DNA from 3 places in the Saccharopolyspora sp. NPDC047091 genome. Region 3 is predicted to be linked to each of the others. Evidence: riboswitches for the same ligand, from Rfam matches in the RefSeq annotation. Region 3 holds a riboswitch; each other region holds the start of a gene.
What was found. Region 3 has a riboswitch for glycine ahead of gcvH (glycine cleavage system protein GcvH). Riboswitches for the same ligand answer to the same signal wherever they lie in the genome.

Region 1 (4,623 bases), on a different contig from region 3:
CAATTGCCTCCTGGTGTTCGATCTGGGCTGCGCCGGACGGGTCCGGCGCGGTCCGGTCAAGGTTCTCGCGCCCGTTGCGGGCGTTCGTCAGGCCTCGCGGCGGTAGAACGGCAGCGCCACGACTTCGGCGTCGATGGACTTGCCGCGGATGTCGACCTGCACCGCGGTACCGGGCGCGCTGTGCGCGCGGTCCACGTAGGCCATCGCGATCGGGTGGCCGAGCGTCGGGGACGGGGCGCCGCTGGTGATCTCGCCGATCTCGGTGCCGTCGGCGAGCACCGGGTAGCCGTGCCGGGGCGCGCGGCGCGCGTCGGTGCGCAGCCCCACCAGGGTGCGCTCCGTCGGAGCCTCCGCGACCTTCGCCAGCGCGGCCTTGCCGACGAAGTCACCGGGCTTGTCCAGCTTCACGACGCGCCCCAGGTTCGCGTGGAACGGGGTGAGCGCAGCGGACAGCTCGTTGCCGTACAGCGGCATGCCCGCCTCCAGCCGCAGCGTGTCCCGGCAGGACAGCCCCGCCGGGATCAGCCCGCGCTCGGCACCGGAGTCGGTCAGCGCGCGCCACACCGCGGGCGCGTCCGCGGGCGAGGTGAACAGTTCGAAGCCGTCCTCACCGGTGTAGCCGGTGCGCGCCAGCAGCACCTGCTTCCCGGCGACCTCGCCGGGGTACCCGGCGTAGTACTTCACGGCGGACAGGTCGGTCTCGGTCAGCGGCGCCAAGATCGCCACCGATTCCGGCCCCTGCACGGCGATCAGCGCGTAGTCGTCGGAGACGTCCCGGTGCACCGCGTCGAACTCGGCGACGCGTTCGGCGAGCTCGGCGGAGACCACGGTCGCGTTGGCGGCGTTGGCGACCACCAGGAACCGCTGCTCGTCCAGCCGGTAGACGATCAGGTCGTCGAGCACGCCGCCCTCGGCGTTGCACAGCATGGTGTAGCGGGCGCGACCCACCGTGATCGCGGACGCGTTCGCGATGAGCGCGTGGTCGAGCGCCGCGGCCGCCTCCGGGCCGCTGATCTCGATCTCGCCCATGTGCGAGAGGTCGAACAGCCCCGCCGCCGTCCGCACCGCCTGGTGCTCCGCGGTGTCCCCGGAGTAGCGGACCGGCATCCGCCAGCCCGCGAAGTCGGTGAAGTGCGCGCCGAGGGACTCGTGGACCTCGTGCAGCGGTGTCCGTCGCGGAGCTGGGGGCGACGACGTCATGGTGCGGAACTCCTCCTGGTGGGCACCGATCACGTCCGAGGGGGACCGGTTGCGGCCACTTCCAGCAGAAACCATATCCGGGGTCCTCCGACGGCGATGGGCGCGGGCGTGCGCTGCCGGTCTCCCCGGAGTCATTGGCCTGAGAGTTTCACCGCGCACGAGGGCGGCTTGCACCATGGGCGAGGGACACGGGTCCCTGCTTTTCTCCGTGATCGCCTGGTGTCGCGCGGTAGCGGGGCCTGAGAGTTTGGTGGGGAGGATTGCTCCTTCGGCGCTGCACCCAGGAATCGCATCCTGCACGGACCAGGGGCTCCTGGCGGGGCGCAGACTCTCCCGCACGACGTCGTCGGCGTTGTAGTCCGGTGTTGTGTTGTGCTCCGGAACGCTACGGAGATCACGCAGCGCAGTCAACCGAACGTGAGCGTGATCCCGTCGCCGCGCGCGGGGTTCAGCGCTGCGGGAACAGGCGGGCGTGCTGGGCGCGGAGGCCGTCCACCAGCGCCCGCAGCGCCAGTTCGAAGCTGTCGTCGTCGATCTCGGCGGCGTGCTCGCGCAGCAGGTGCGCGCCGCGCAGGTGCGGGAACCGGTCCTCGTAGACCTCGGCGTCGTCGACGAACCCGCCTGCGAACGAGCCCATCGCCGCGCCGAGCACCAGGAACTTGGTGGAGGCGCCGATCATCGTGGCGTACCGCTGCGGCCAGCCCGCGCCGGTCAGCCCGCCGTGCACGGCGTCGGCGCGGCGCAGCGAGTTCTCCCGCCGGGCCGGGCCGGACGCCATGAACGGCACCAGGTTGGGGTGGGCGGCGAGCGCGGCCCGGTAGGAGCGGGCCCAGCGGGTGAGCCCGGTGGGCCAGTCGATGGCGAAGCCGCTCGTGTCGACGGCGGCCATCACGCCGTCCGCGACGTCGTGCAGCAGCGCTTCCTTGGTGGCGACGTGGTTGTAGAGCGAGGCGGCGCGGACGCCGAGGGAGTCGGCGAGCCTGCGCATGGACAGCGCTTCGAGACCTTGCCCGTCGATGATCGCCAGCGCGTGCTCGCGGATGCGCTCGCGGGTGAGCTGGGGGCTCTTGGGTCTGCCCATGCCGCGCTCCTGCCTGCCGTCCGCCGCCGGTCGGCGCCCCTCGGGCACCTCTCGGGCACCCCTCCGGCAACCGCCGCGCCCGTCCGCGTCCGCTGCGGAACGTGTCGATCAGTGTCCGGTGTGCGGCCCTTGCCGCGGTCCGCGGGGTGGTCCTAGAGTCCGAAAACTAACGACGTTAGTCGCCGGATGTCCAACGGTGGACCGGCGACGTCCTCACGGAGGTGGACGATGGTCAACGACGACGAGTCCCCGGCGCGGGTCGAGCCGCACACCACGCTGTCGCTCGCCTCGGTCCTCGCCGAACCGGCCCGGCTCCGCCCGGCGGACACCGCGGTCGTCGAGGGCGAGCAGCAGGTGACCTACGGCGAGCTGTGGGAGCAGGTCCGGGCGCACGCGGCGGCCCTGCTGGCCCGCGGCGTCGAACCGGGCGACCGGGTGGCGATCGTGGCGCCCAACGTCATCGACTTCGTGCGCGCCTACTACGCCGTGCTCACCGCGGGCGCGGTCGTGGTGCCGGTGCCGCTGCTGCTGGTCCCGGATGAGGCGGCGTACCTGCTGCGCAACTCGGGCGCGAAGCTCGTCATCGGGCACACGAGCCAGCTGGCGCTCGCCGCCGAATCGGCGCGCCGCGCGGGCATCCCGCTGGTGTCGGTCGGCCCGGCGGTGCCCGGCCCGGAGACGCCGGACTCGCTGACCGAGGTGGCCGCCGCGGCCGAGCCGGTCCGCTCCTTCACGACCCGCGGGCCCGACGACCCGGCGGTGATCTTCTACACCAGCGGCACCACCGGCAGGCCGAAGGGCGCGGTGCTCACCCACCTCAACCTGGTGCTGAACGCGACGGTGAACGCCTTCGACGCCAACGACACCCGGCGCGAGGATCGCGTCCTCGGCTGCCTGCCGCTGTTCCACGTGTTCGGCCAGACCGTGTCGCTGAACACCACGTTCCGGGCGGGCGCGACGCTGGTGCTGCAGCCGAAGTTCGACCCGGCCGAGGCGCTGCGGCTCATCCGGGACCGGCGGATCACCCAGCTCAACGGCGTGCCCACCATGTACATCCGGATGCTGGAGGCCGCCGGGGACGACGACGACCTGTCCTCGCTGCGGATGTGCGTGTCCGGTGGCGCGGCGCTGCCGGTGGCGGTGCTGGAGCGGTTCCAGCGGCGCTTCGGCGCCCCGATCCACGAGGGCTACGGGCTGTCCGAGACCTCGCCCACCGCCACCGTGAACCAGCCCGCGTTCGGGCCGCGCGCAGGCACCGTCGGGCACGCGCTGTGGGGCATCGACGTGGAGATCGCCGAACCGTCCGTGGAGGACCGGATCGAACTGCTGCCCGCCGGGGAGACCGGCGAGGTCGTGGTCCGCGGCCACAACGTGTTCGCCGGCTACCTCGACGACCCCGAGGCCACCTCGGCGGCGGTCGTCGACGGGTGGTTCCGCACCGGCGACATGGGCGTCAAGGACGCCGAGGGCTACCTGTCGATCGTGGACCGCAAGAAGGACCTGATCATCCGCAACGGCTACAACATCTACCCGCGCGAGGTGGAGGAGCTGCTGATCCGGCACCCGGCCGTCGCGCAGTGCGCGGTGATCGGCCTGCCCGACCCGGGGCGCGGGGAGGAGGTGTGCGCGGTCGTGGTGCCCGAACGCGGCGAGGACCCGGACGAGGCGCTCGGCAAGGCCATCATCGCCTGGGCCGCCGAGCAGACCGCGCACCACAAGTACCCGCGCCGCGTCGTGTTCGTCGACGAGCTGCCGCTGGGCCCCAGCCACAAGGTGCTCAAGCGGGAACTGCGCAGCCGCATCGCCGAAACCTCCTGACCCCCGACCTCCCCACACCCGGCCTCGCCGAAAGGACCCGCCACCGATGGTCGACTTCTCCCTGTCCGAGACCGAACGCGACATCCGCGACTGGGTGCGCACGTTCGTGCAGCGCGAGCTGGTGCCGCTGGAGCCCGAGGTGCTGCGCCGCGAGCGCAACCACGAGCGCGGCCTCACCCGCGAGGAGCTCGCGGAGCTGCGGCAGAAGGCGCGCGACGCCGGTTTCTGGGGCGTGCAGACGCCCGAGGAGTACGGCGGGATGGACCTCTCCGCCGTGCTCACCGCCCTGATCGAGATCGAGCTGGGCCGCACGTTCGTGCCGTTCAGCTTCGGCGGGTACGCGGACAACATCCTCTACCACGCCAACGAGGAGCAGAAGCAGCGCTACCTGGTGCCCACCATCGAGGGGCAGCGGAAGTCCTGCTTCGCCATCACCGAGCCGGGCGCGGGTTCGGACGCGAAGAACCTGCGCACCACGGCCCGGAAGGAGGGCTCGGAGTGGGTGATCGACGGGGAGAAGACGT
Region 2 (4,623 bases), on a different contig from region 3:
GAGAGTGCCCCCCAGGAGCCGGCGGCCTCCGGGGTCGATTCGCTGCCCGCCGGGGCTGCACTGCTGGTGGTCAAGCGTGGCCCGAACGCCGGGTCGCGGTTCTTGCTCGACCGCGAGACCACCAGTGCTGGACGCCACCCGGACAGCGACATCTTCCTCGACGACGTGACGGTGTCCCGTCGGCACGCCGAGTTCCGGCGAGAGGGCAACGACTTCGTCGTCGTCGACGTCGGCAGCCTCAACGGCACCTACGTCAACCGGGAACCGGTGGACACCTCGGTGCTGGCCAACGGCGACGAGGTGCAGATCGGGAAGTTCCGGTTGGTGTTCCTGACCGGTCCCATCGACGGTCAGGGCCGCTGAGGCGGACGTTCCGCGGACCGAGCGCATCGGGGCGACGCCGATCCGGCGCCGCCCCGATCGTTCTCGGCGGTGATCGTTCCAGGCGATCTCCGGGCCGCTGGTTCCCGCAGTCCGGAACGGGTTCTGCGGGATGCGGCGCGGTGTATCGTGACGGGGGACATCGTTCGCGTCGCGAGCGGTCGGCGCCCGACCCGGGAACCGACCTGGTCGGAGTCGCGGGAGCCGCGTCCGGTGAGCACCCCCGGGTGCCCGCGGAACCGGTGCGCGACGGCGTCGAAGACCGCCCCTGCCCGGGGCGGACAACGGAAGGGCCCGGTACCGGCGACCCCGCTGGTGCGAGGCCCGGAACGAGCCGGAAAAGCCGTCCACCGAGCGGAAAATCCGGGCGGGAACGACGGCCGGAGGTCGGCGTGTCCGCCGTATCGCGGGTAGCGTCAGAGGCGTCGGTGCGCGATCCTCGACCAAGGATGTCACGCTTCGGCGCGCTGGAGGAGGCGATGTGTCGATGAGCAGCGAAATGCGCGTCGTCGGCGTGCGAGTGGAACTACCAGCCAACCAGCCGATCCTGCTGCTGCGCGAGACCGAGGGCGAGCGGTACCTGCCGATCTGGATCGGATCGGTGGAGGCCACCGCCATCGCGCTGGAGCAGCAGGGCGTGCGACCCGCCAGACCTCTCACCCACGACCTGCTCAAGGACGTCATCGGCGCCCTCGGGCGGGACCTGGAGCAGGTGCGGATCACCGACCTGCAGGAGGGCACGTTCTTCGCGGAGCTCATCTTCGACGGGGACGTGCGGGTCTCGGCCCGGCCGAGCGACTCGGTGGCGCTGGCGTTGCGGATCGGGGTGCCGATCCACGCCGACGAATCGGTGCTGGACGAAGCCGGGCTGATCATCCCGGACGAGCAGGAGGACGAGGTCGAGAAGTTCCGGGAATTCCTGGACTCGGTCTCGCCGGAGGACTTCCGCGGCGCGGACACCTGATCGCGGCGGGCGGGGCTCGGCCCCGCCAGGCCGACCGCGTCGTTCGAGAGGGGCTCCTGGTGCCGCGCGCACCAGGGGCCCTTCTCGCATGCCGAGCCCCGGTCGGGGCACGCGTCACACCGGGGTCGGGGGACGGCTCCGCGCGTCGCGTTGACCCGGTCTCGGGGCGGGCTTACCTTCGAGGTGCGCGAATCGCCCCGATGTGATTTTCCAGGTCGGGGAAGGTCAAACCCCCGGTTCCATGATCGTTCGTGGTCGTTCTCGATGATCATGCGTCGAGCCGGGTTCGGTGGTTCGCCGGCTTCGGGCCGGGCGGAGGGAGGCAGGCGTGGTGGAGCGAGCACCTGGCGAGGAAGCCGCCGCAGGGGGTTCGGCACCGTTCCCGGACTCCGCGCTGCCGGACGAGCTCGTCGGTTATCGCGGACCCGCGGCGTGCCAGATCGCCGGGATCACCTACCGGCAGCTGGACTACTGGGCGCGCACCAAGCTGGTCGGGCCGTCCATCCGCGGCGCGGCCGGGTCCGGTTCGCAGCGGCTGTACTCGTTCAAGGACATCCTGGTGCTCAAGGTCGTCAAGCGGCTGCTGGACACCGGGGTCTCGCTGCACAACATCCGGGTCGCCGTCGAGCACCTGCGCCACCGCGGGGTCGAGGACCTGGCCCGGATCACGCTGTTCAGCGATGGCACGACGGTCTACGAGTGCACGTCCGCCGAGGAGGTCGTGGACCTGCTGCAGGGCGGCCAGGGCGTGTTCGGCATCGCGGTGAGCGGTGCGATGCGCGAGATCACCGGCACCATCCACGAGTTCCCCGCCGAGCGCGCCGACGGCGCCGAGGCCGTCGAGCCGGTCGGGGACGAGCTGTCCCGCAGGCGGGACCGCCGCATCGGCTGAGCGCTGCCACCCGGCACCGCTCGGTGCCGGAGCCATCACCGCCCGTCAGCGGCCCGCCTGGACCGTTGGGATGATCGGGCGGGATGAAGATCGCACCGTTCGGCCGTCACCGGATCGGGTAAGCTGCTGAGCATCGCCGACCCCGCGCGGGAGAGTTCGCCGTTGACCTGGTCAGCGGCGGCGCCGAAGGAGCAAACCCTCCCCGACAACCTCTCAGGCCTGCTGGACCGCACGGGCGAGATACCTCTGGAAAGCGGGACCACCGACGTGGTTCCCCGCCGACGGTGCAAGGCCGGTCCGCGGACCGGGTGAAGCTCTCAGGCGTTCGCATCGCGGACAGTGACAGAGGGGGAGAGCAGCACACGTGCTGCCGCCCTGTCCGTCGCGATGAATGAGGTGTGGCGATGACGACCGAAGACCGCATCCCGCTGGCCGCCCTGGAACACGGGACTCCGTTCGCCGACCGCCATGTCGGGCCGCTGCCCGCCGAACTGGCCCGGATGCTCGACGTGATCGGCGTCGGGTCGCTGGAGGAGCTCGGGCAGGCGGCCGTGCCCGACGGCATCCGGGAACGAGACCTGCAACTGGCCCTGCCGGAACCGGCGACCGAAGCCGAGGCGCTCCGGCAGCTGCGCGACCTGGCGCGGCTCAACAGCCCGCACACCGAGATGATCGGGCTCGGCTACTACCCGACGATCACGCCGCCGGTGATCCGCCGCAACGTGCTGGAGAGCCCGGCCTGGTACACCGCGTACACGCCGTACCAGCCGGAGATCTCGCAGGGCAGGCTCGAGGCGCTGCTGAACTTCCAGACCATGGTGGCCGACCTGACCGGCGTGCCCGTGGCGAACTCCTCGATGCTCGACGAGGCCACCGCGGCCGCCGAGGGCATGACGCTGGTGCGCCGCGCGGGCCGGGCCAAGTCGCCGCGGTTCGTGGTGGACGCCGACGTGATGCCGCAGACCCTCGCGGTGCTGCGCACCCGGGCGGAACCGCTGGGCATCGAGGTCGTGGTGGCCGACCTGAGCGCGGGCGCCTCGGCGCTGCCCGAGGGCGACTTCTTCGGCGCGCTGCTGGCCTACCCCGGTGCCTCGGGAGCGGTGCGCGACCAGCAGGAGATCATCGAGCAGGTGCACGAGCGCGGCGGCATGGTCGTCGTCAGCGCCGACCTGCTCGCGCTGACCCTGCTGCGCGCCCCCGGTGAGCTGGGCGCGGACGTGGTGGTGGGCACCACGCAGCGCTTCGGCGTCCCGATGGGCTTCGGCGGCCCGCACGCCGGCTACATGGCGGTGCGCAAGGGCATCGAGCGGCAGCTGCCCGGCAGGCTGGTCGGCGTGAGCGTCGACGCGGACGGGAACCAGGCGTACCGGCTGGCGCTGCAGACCCGCGAGCAGCACATCCGCCGGGAGAAGGCCACCAGCAACATCTGCACCGCGCAGGTGCTGCTCGCCGTCGTGGCCGGCATGTACGGCGTCTACCACGGTCCCGCCGGGCTGCGGGCCATCGCGAAGCGGGCGCACCGGATGGCGGCCGTGCTGGCGGAGCGGCTGCGCCGCGGCGGGGTGCGCATCGAGCACGCCGCGTTCTTCGACACCCTCGTCGCCGAGGTGCCCGGCCGGGCCGCCGAGGTGGTGCAGGCCGCGCGGGACGGCGGCATCAACCTGCGCCACATCGACGACGACCACGTCGGTGTCAGCTGCGACGAGACCACCACGCGGGAAGCGCTGGTGCGGGTCGCGGAGGCCTTCGGCATCGCCGGGGGCGCGCTGGCCGACATCGACGAGCTGGACGCCGAGACCGAGGACGCGCTGCCCGCCGGGCTGCTGCGCACCTCCGAGTACATGACGCACCCGGTGTTCCACGCGCACCGCTCGGAGACCTCGCTGCTGCGCTACCTGCGCAGCCTGTCCGACTCGGACGTGGCGCTGGACCGCAGCATGATCCCGCTGGGCTCGTGCACGATGAAGCTCAACGCGACCGCGGAGATGGAACCGATCACCTGGCCGGAGTTCGCCGAGCTCCACCCGTTCGCGCCGGCCCAGGACGCGACCGGCCTGCTGGAGATCGTGCACGACCTGGAACGCTGGCTGGCCGAGATCACCGGGTACCACTCGGTGAGCCTGCAGCCGAACGCGGGCAGCCAGGGCGAGTTCGCCGGTCTGCTGGCCATCCGCGCCTACCACCACAGTCGTGGTGCGGCGGCGCGGGACGTGTGCCTGATCCCGGCGAGCGCGCACGGCACCAACGCCGCCAGCGCCGTGATGGCCGGGCTCCGCGTGGTCGTGGTGCGCTGCGACGACCAGGGCAACATCGAGCTCGACCACCTGCGCGAAGTCGTCGACCAGCACCGCGACGACCTCGCCGCCATCATGATCACCTACCCGTC
Region 3 (4,623 bases):
CACTCCGTCGGAGGAGCGGGTGCGGCCGCCGCGCCCTTCGCCGGTCGCGGTCGCTTCGGCGGTGTACAACGCTGCCATCTCAGTCTCCTTGTGTCGTGGTCCCGCGCAGGAGTTCGTCGGTGATGGGGACGCCGTCGGCGACGGCGGCCCTGGCGCGGTGCGCGGCCTGGTCCACGTTGGCGGTGAGCCGCTGCAGCGTGGAGCGCAGCGCCAGCACCTCGTCGAGTTCCATGCCGCTGGCGGCGAGCACCCGGTTCGGGATCTGCTCGGCGTGCTCCCGCAGCTCCCGCCCCCGCTCGGTCAGTCCGATCTCGACGGACCGCTCGTCGCGAGTGCTGCGCCGCCGGTCCACCAGTCCGCTCGCTTCGAGCCGTTTCAGCAGCGGCGACAGCGTTCCGGAGTCCAGCTTGAGCATCGTCCCGAGGTCTTTGACCGCCAGCGAGTCGTGCTCCCAGAGCACCAGCATCACCAGGTATTGCGGGTAGGTCAGCCCCAGCTCGTCGAGGAACGGCCGGTACATGTTGGTGAAGGAACGCGACGCGCTGTAGAGCGCGAAGCACACCTGCTGATCCAGTGACAGCGCCGAGTCCGCGCTCATCCCCGCCTCCTGCACGTGGTCGACACTAGCCGTGATTCGAGTTGTGCGCAACTGAGTTGTGCACTTCCTAAGTGGTCTCCGAGGTCGCACCCGCGCAGCCCGCGGAACACCACCGCCGCACTCCACCACACCGGGTACCCCACGACCCCGGACGACGCCCGAGCGTGACAGGAAGGTTCCCTTCATCGCACCGGTGGCAGAAAGGTTCCCTTGCTCGCAGCGGTCATCGCCCGGGTCGGGCCGCGGCCGTCGGTGGCAGGAAGGTTCCCTTCACCGCACTCGTGACCGGAAGGTTCCCTTCCTCACCGGAGCACCGCGGCCCGGCATACCGGCACCTCGGTGACAGGAAGGTTCCCTTCACCCCACCCGTGACAGAAAGGTTCCCTTCCTCGCCCCACCCCGCGCGGCGGTGGGCGCCGGGCGGGGCGAGGCCGGAAGGGAACCGATCAGCACTCGATGACGTTGACCGCGAGCCCGCCGCGGGCGGTCTCCTTGTACTTGACCTTCATGTCGCGGCCGGTCTCCCGCATCGTCTTGATCACCTTGTCGAGGGAGACGAAGTGGCTGCCGTCGCCGCGCAGCGCCATCCGCGCGGCCGTGACGGCCTTGACGGCGGCGACGGCGTTGCGCTCGATGCACGGGATCTGCACGAGCCCGCCGATGGGATCGCAGGTGAGGCCGAGGTTGTGCTCCATCGCGATCTCGGCGGCGTTCTCCACTTGCCACGGCGTCGCCCCCATCGCCTCGGCGAGCCCGGCAGCCGCCATGGAGCAGGCCGATCCGACTTCGCCCTGGCAGCCGACTTCGGCCCCGGAGATCGACGCGTTCTCCTTGAACAGCACTCCGATGGCGCCGGCGGCGAGCAGGAACCGGAGGACGCCCTGCTCGTCGGCTCCGGGCACGAAGCGCACGTAGTAGTGCAGCACCGCGGGCACGATCCCGGCCGCACCGTTGGTGGGCGCGGTGACCACTCGGCCGCCTGCCGCGTTCTCCTCGTTGACGGCGAGAGCGAACAGGGTGAGCCACTCCATGGCATCGTCCTGCTCGCCGAGGTGGGCCCGCAGGGCGGCGGCGCGCCGCTTCACCCGCAGCCCGCCGGGCAGTTCGCCGTCGTTGCGGCAGCCGTTGTCGACGCATTCCTGCATCACGGACCAGATGTGCAGCAGCCGGGCCCGGATGTCCTCGGCGGAGCGCCAGGACAGCTCGTTGTCGAACATGACGTCGCTGATCCGGGAGCCGGCTTCGGCGACCCGGGCGAGCAGTTCGTCGCCGGTGCGGAACGGGTGGCGCACCGGGGTCTCGTCGGGCTTGATCCGGTCGGTTCCGGTGGCGTCGTCGTCGACGACGAATCCGCCGCCGACGGAGTAGAACACCGCGGACCGCAGTTCGGCGCCGCCGCCGAACGCCGTGAACCGCATCCCGTTGGGGTGCACCGGCAGCGATCTGCGCCGGTGCATCACCAGGTCGCGGTCCGCGGAGAACCGGATGTCGCGTTCGCCGGCCAGCCGCAGCCTGCCCTCGGCGCGGATGGTCTCCACCCGGTGTTCGACGGCGGCCGGGTCGACCGTCTCCGGGTCGTGCCCTTCGAGTCCGAGCAGTACCGCTGTGGGGCTGCCGTGGCCGTGCCCCGTGGCGCCGAGCGAACCGAACAGCTCGGCCTTCACCTTGTCGACCTGACCGAGCAGACCGTCGTCGTGCAGCCGCGCGGTGAACATCCGCGCCGCCCGCATCGGGCCGACGGTGTGCGAACTCGACGGGCCGATGCCCACCGAGAAGAGGTCGAAGACGCTGATCGTCACAGCTCAGTCCCCCTTCGCCCCGGCCTATTCACCGCTGGTTAACTGGGCGTATTCCTGCGCGGTGAGCACAGCACCGGTCTGTTCGGCGCGCACTTCGAGCAGCCAGCCCGCGCCGAACGGATCGGAGTTGATGACCGCGGGGTCGTCGGCGGCGGCCGTGTTGACGGCGACGACTTCGCCGGTGACGGGCGCGTACAGGTCGCTGACGGACTTGGTCGATTCGAGTTCGCCGCAGGCCGCGCCGGTCTCGATGCGCTCGCCCACCTCGGGCAATTGCACGTAGACGATGTCGCCGAGCGCTTCCGCCGCGTACGGGGTGATGCCGATGCGGACCAGGTCGCCGCGGTCGTCGAGCCACTCGTGCTCTTCGGTGTAGCGCAGCTGTTCGGGCAGGGACATGGAGGCTCCTCACCATCACGGGCACGGGTGTGCCCTGGTTCGCGGGCCTCCCCCTCTGTTTCGGGACCTGAGAGCTTCGCCGCGGGTTCGCGGCTTGCACCGTGGGTGCGGCGCCGGGGCGCGCGCTTTCCAGAGTGGCCTCGCCCGAGCGGTCATGGGTGCCTGAGAGTTTTTCGGGGAGGGTTTGCTCCTTCGGCGCCCTGCTGGTGCGCAGGGTCTCTCCCGCTCGGGTTCTGCGGCGCTGTTCGGTTGTGGTCGTGCCCGGCAACGATAAACGGGTGTCACCCGTCGCCGGCGCGCGCCCGCCCGGATCGCGGCGTGGAAGGGAACCTTCCGGTCACCGGTGGCAGAAAGGTTCCCTTCCTCGCGGTCCGGGCGGGGTGGGGGTTCGGGGCGGATGATGCGGAGTGCGGGTTCGGGCGAGGTGTCGGGAGGTGGGCCGGGTGAAGGTCGCGGTGCCGCGCGAGGTGAAGAACCACGAGTACCGGGTGGCGTGCACTCCCGCGGGCGTGCACGAGCTGGTGGCGCGCGGGCACTCGGTGTTCGTGGAGGCCGGTGCCGGGCGTGGTTCGTCGATCCCGGACGAGGACTACGCGGCGGCGGGGGCGTCGCTCGTGCCGTCGGCGGCGGACGCCTGGGCCGAGGGCGAGCTGGTGCTGAAGGTGAAGGAGCCGGTGGCGGAGGAGTTCCCGCGGCTGCGCTCGGGCCAGGTGCTGTTCACCTACCTGCACTTGGCGGCGTCGGCGGAGTTGACGAACGAGCTGCTGCGCGCCGAGGTCACGGCGATCGCCTACGAGACGGTGCAGTCGGCGGGCGGCGGGTTGCCGCTGCTGGCGCCGATGAGCGAGGTCGCGGGCAGGCTGGCCCCGCAGGTGGGCGCGCAGGCGCTGCTGACGCCGCAGGGCGGCCGCGGGGTGCTGCCCGGCGGGGTGCCGGGCGTGCCGCCGGCTCGGGTGGTGGTGATCGGCGGCGGGGTGGCCGGGTTGAACGCGGCGCGGGTGGCCGCGGGCATGGGTGCGCAGGTGGAGGTGCTGGACACCGACGTCGACCGGTTGCGGGAGATCGATGCGGCGCACCGGGGCGCGATCCGCACGGTGACGTCGAACGCGTACGCGGTGGAGTCGGCGGTGCGGTCGGCGGACCTGGTGATCGGCGCGGTGCTGGTGCCGGGGGCGAAGGCCCCGAAGCTGGTGTCGAACGAGCTGGTGTCCCGGTTGAAGCCGGGCTGCGTGCTGGTGGACGTGGCGATCGACCAGGGCGGGTGCTTCGAGGATTCGCGGCCGACGACGCATGAGGATCCGACGTTCCGGGTGCACGATGCGGTCTTCTACTGCGTGGCGAACATGCCGGGCGCGGTGCCGAACACGTCGACGCACGCGTTGACGAACGTGACGTTGCCGTACGCGTTGCGCATCGCGGATCAGGGGTGGCGAGCGGCGTGCCGGGCGGACGCGGCGCTGGCGCGCGGGTTGAACGCGCACGGCGGGTTGCTGGTGAGCGAGGCGGTGGCGGTGGCGCACGGGATGCCGCGCACGGACCCGGGTGCGGTGCTGGTCTGATCCGCAACCGCGAGACCACGCGGGACCATCCGAGACCACTTCGCGGCGAGACCGGCGAGTTTCACTCGCAGAGGTGAGAGCACCCCGATAGGGGTTAGAGGGCGGCCCGCTCGACCGGCCTGGGGGTCACCGGGAGCAGGCCGCCAGGTCCCAGTGTAGGACACGAACGCTTGATTTCCGACGTGCGGAGCGTGACGAACCCATCCGGGCCGAACCCGCCCGAAAATCCACTCGACCAGGTGAGTTCGGTGTGGTCGGCCGGGTGAAC

Region 1: linked by a shared signal. The riboswitch ahead of gcvT (glycine cleavage system aminomethyltransferase GcvT) and the one ahead of gcvH (glycine cleavage system protein GcvH) in region 3 are both predicted to bind glycine.
Region 2: linked by a shared signal. The riboswitch ahead of gcvP (aminomethyl-transferring glycine dehydrogenase) and the one ahead of gcvH (glycine cleavage system protein GcvH) in region 3 are both predicted to bind glycine.

The regions. Positions count from the first base shown of each region.
Region 1 is NZ_JBEYUS010000019.1:80,515-85,137, reverse strand. It holds gene gcvT (glycine cleavage system aminomethyltransferase GcvT) at 88-1,200, opposite strand; glycine riboswitch at 1,319-1,417, opposite strand; glycine riboswitch at 1,418-1,546, opposite strand; gene ABZ805_RS11610 (TetR/AcrR family transcriptional regulator C-terminal domain-containing protein) at 1,649-2,281, opposite strand; gene ABZ805_RS11605 (long-chain fatty acid--CoA ligase) at 2,510-4,099, shown strand; gene ABZ805_RS11600 (acyl-CoA dehydrogenase family protein) at 4,146-4,623, shown strand, end outside.
Region 2 is NZ_JBEYUS010000088.1:15,110-19,732, forward strand. It holds gene garA (glycogen accumulation regulator GarA) at 1-363, shown strand, start outside; gene ABZ805_RS26385 (bifunctional nuclease family protein) at 869-1,345, shown strand; gene ABZ805_RS26390 (MerR family transcriptional regulator) at 1,674-2,237, shown strand; glycine riboswitch at 2,375-2,477, shown strand; gene gcvP (aminomethyl-transferring glycine dehydrogenase) at 2,642-4,623, shown strand, end outside.
Region 3 is NZ_JBEYUS010000050.1:16,303-20,925, forward strand. It holds gene ABZ805_RS20360 (organic hydroperoxide resistance protein) at 1-78, opposite strand, end outside; gene ABZ805_RS20365 (MarR family transcriptional regulator) at 80-598, opposite strand; gene ABZ805_RS20370 (L-serine ammonia-lyase) at 1,045-2,397, opposite strand; gene gcvH (glycine cleavage system protein GcvH) at 2,422-2,796, opposite strand; glycine riboswitch at 2,936-3,031, opposite strand; gene ald (alanine dehydrogenase) at 3,240-4,355, shown strand.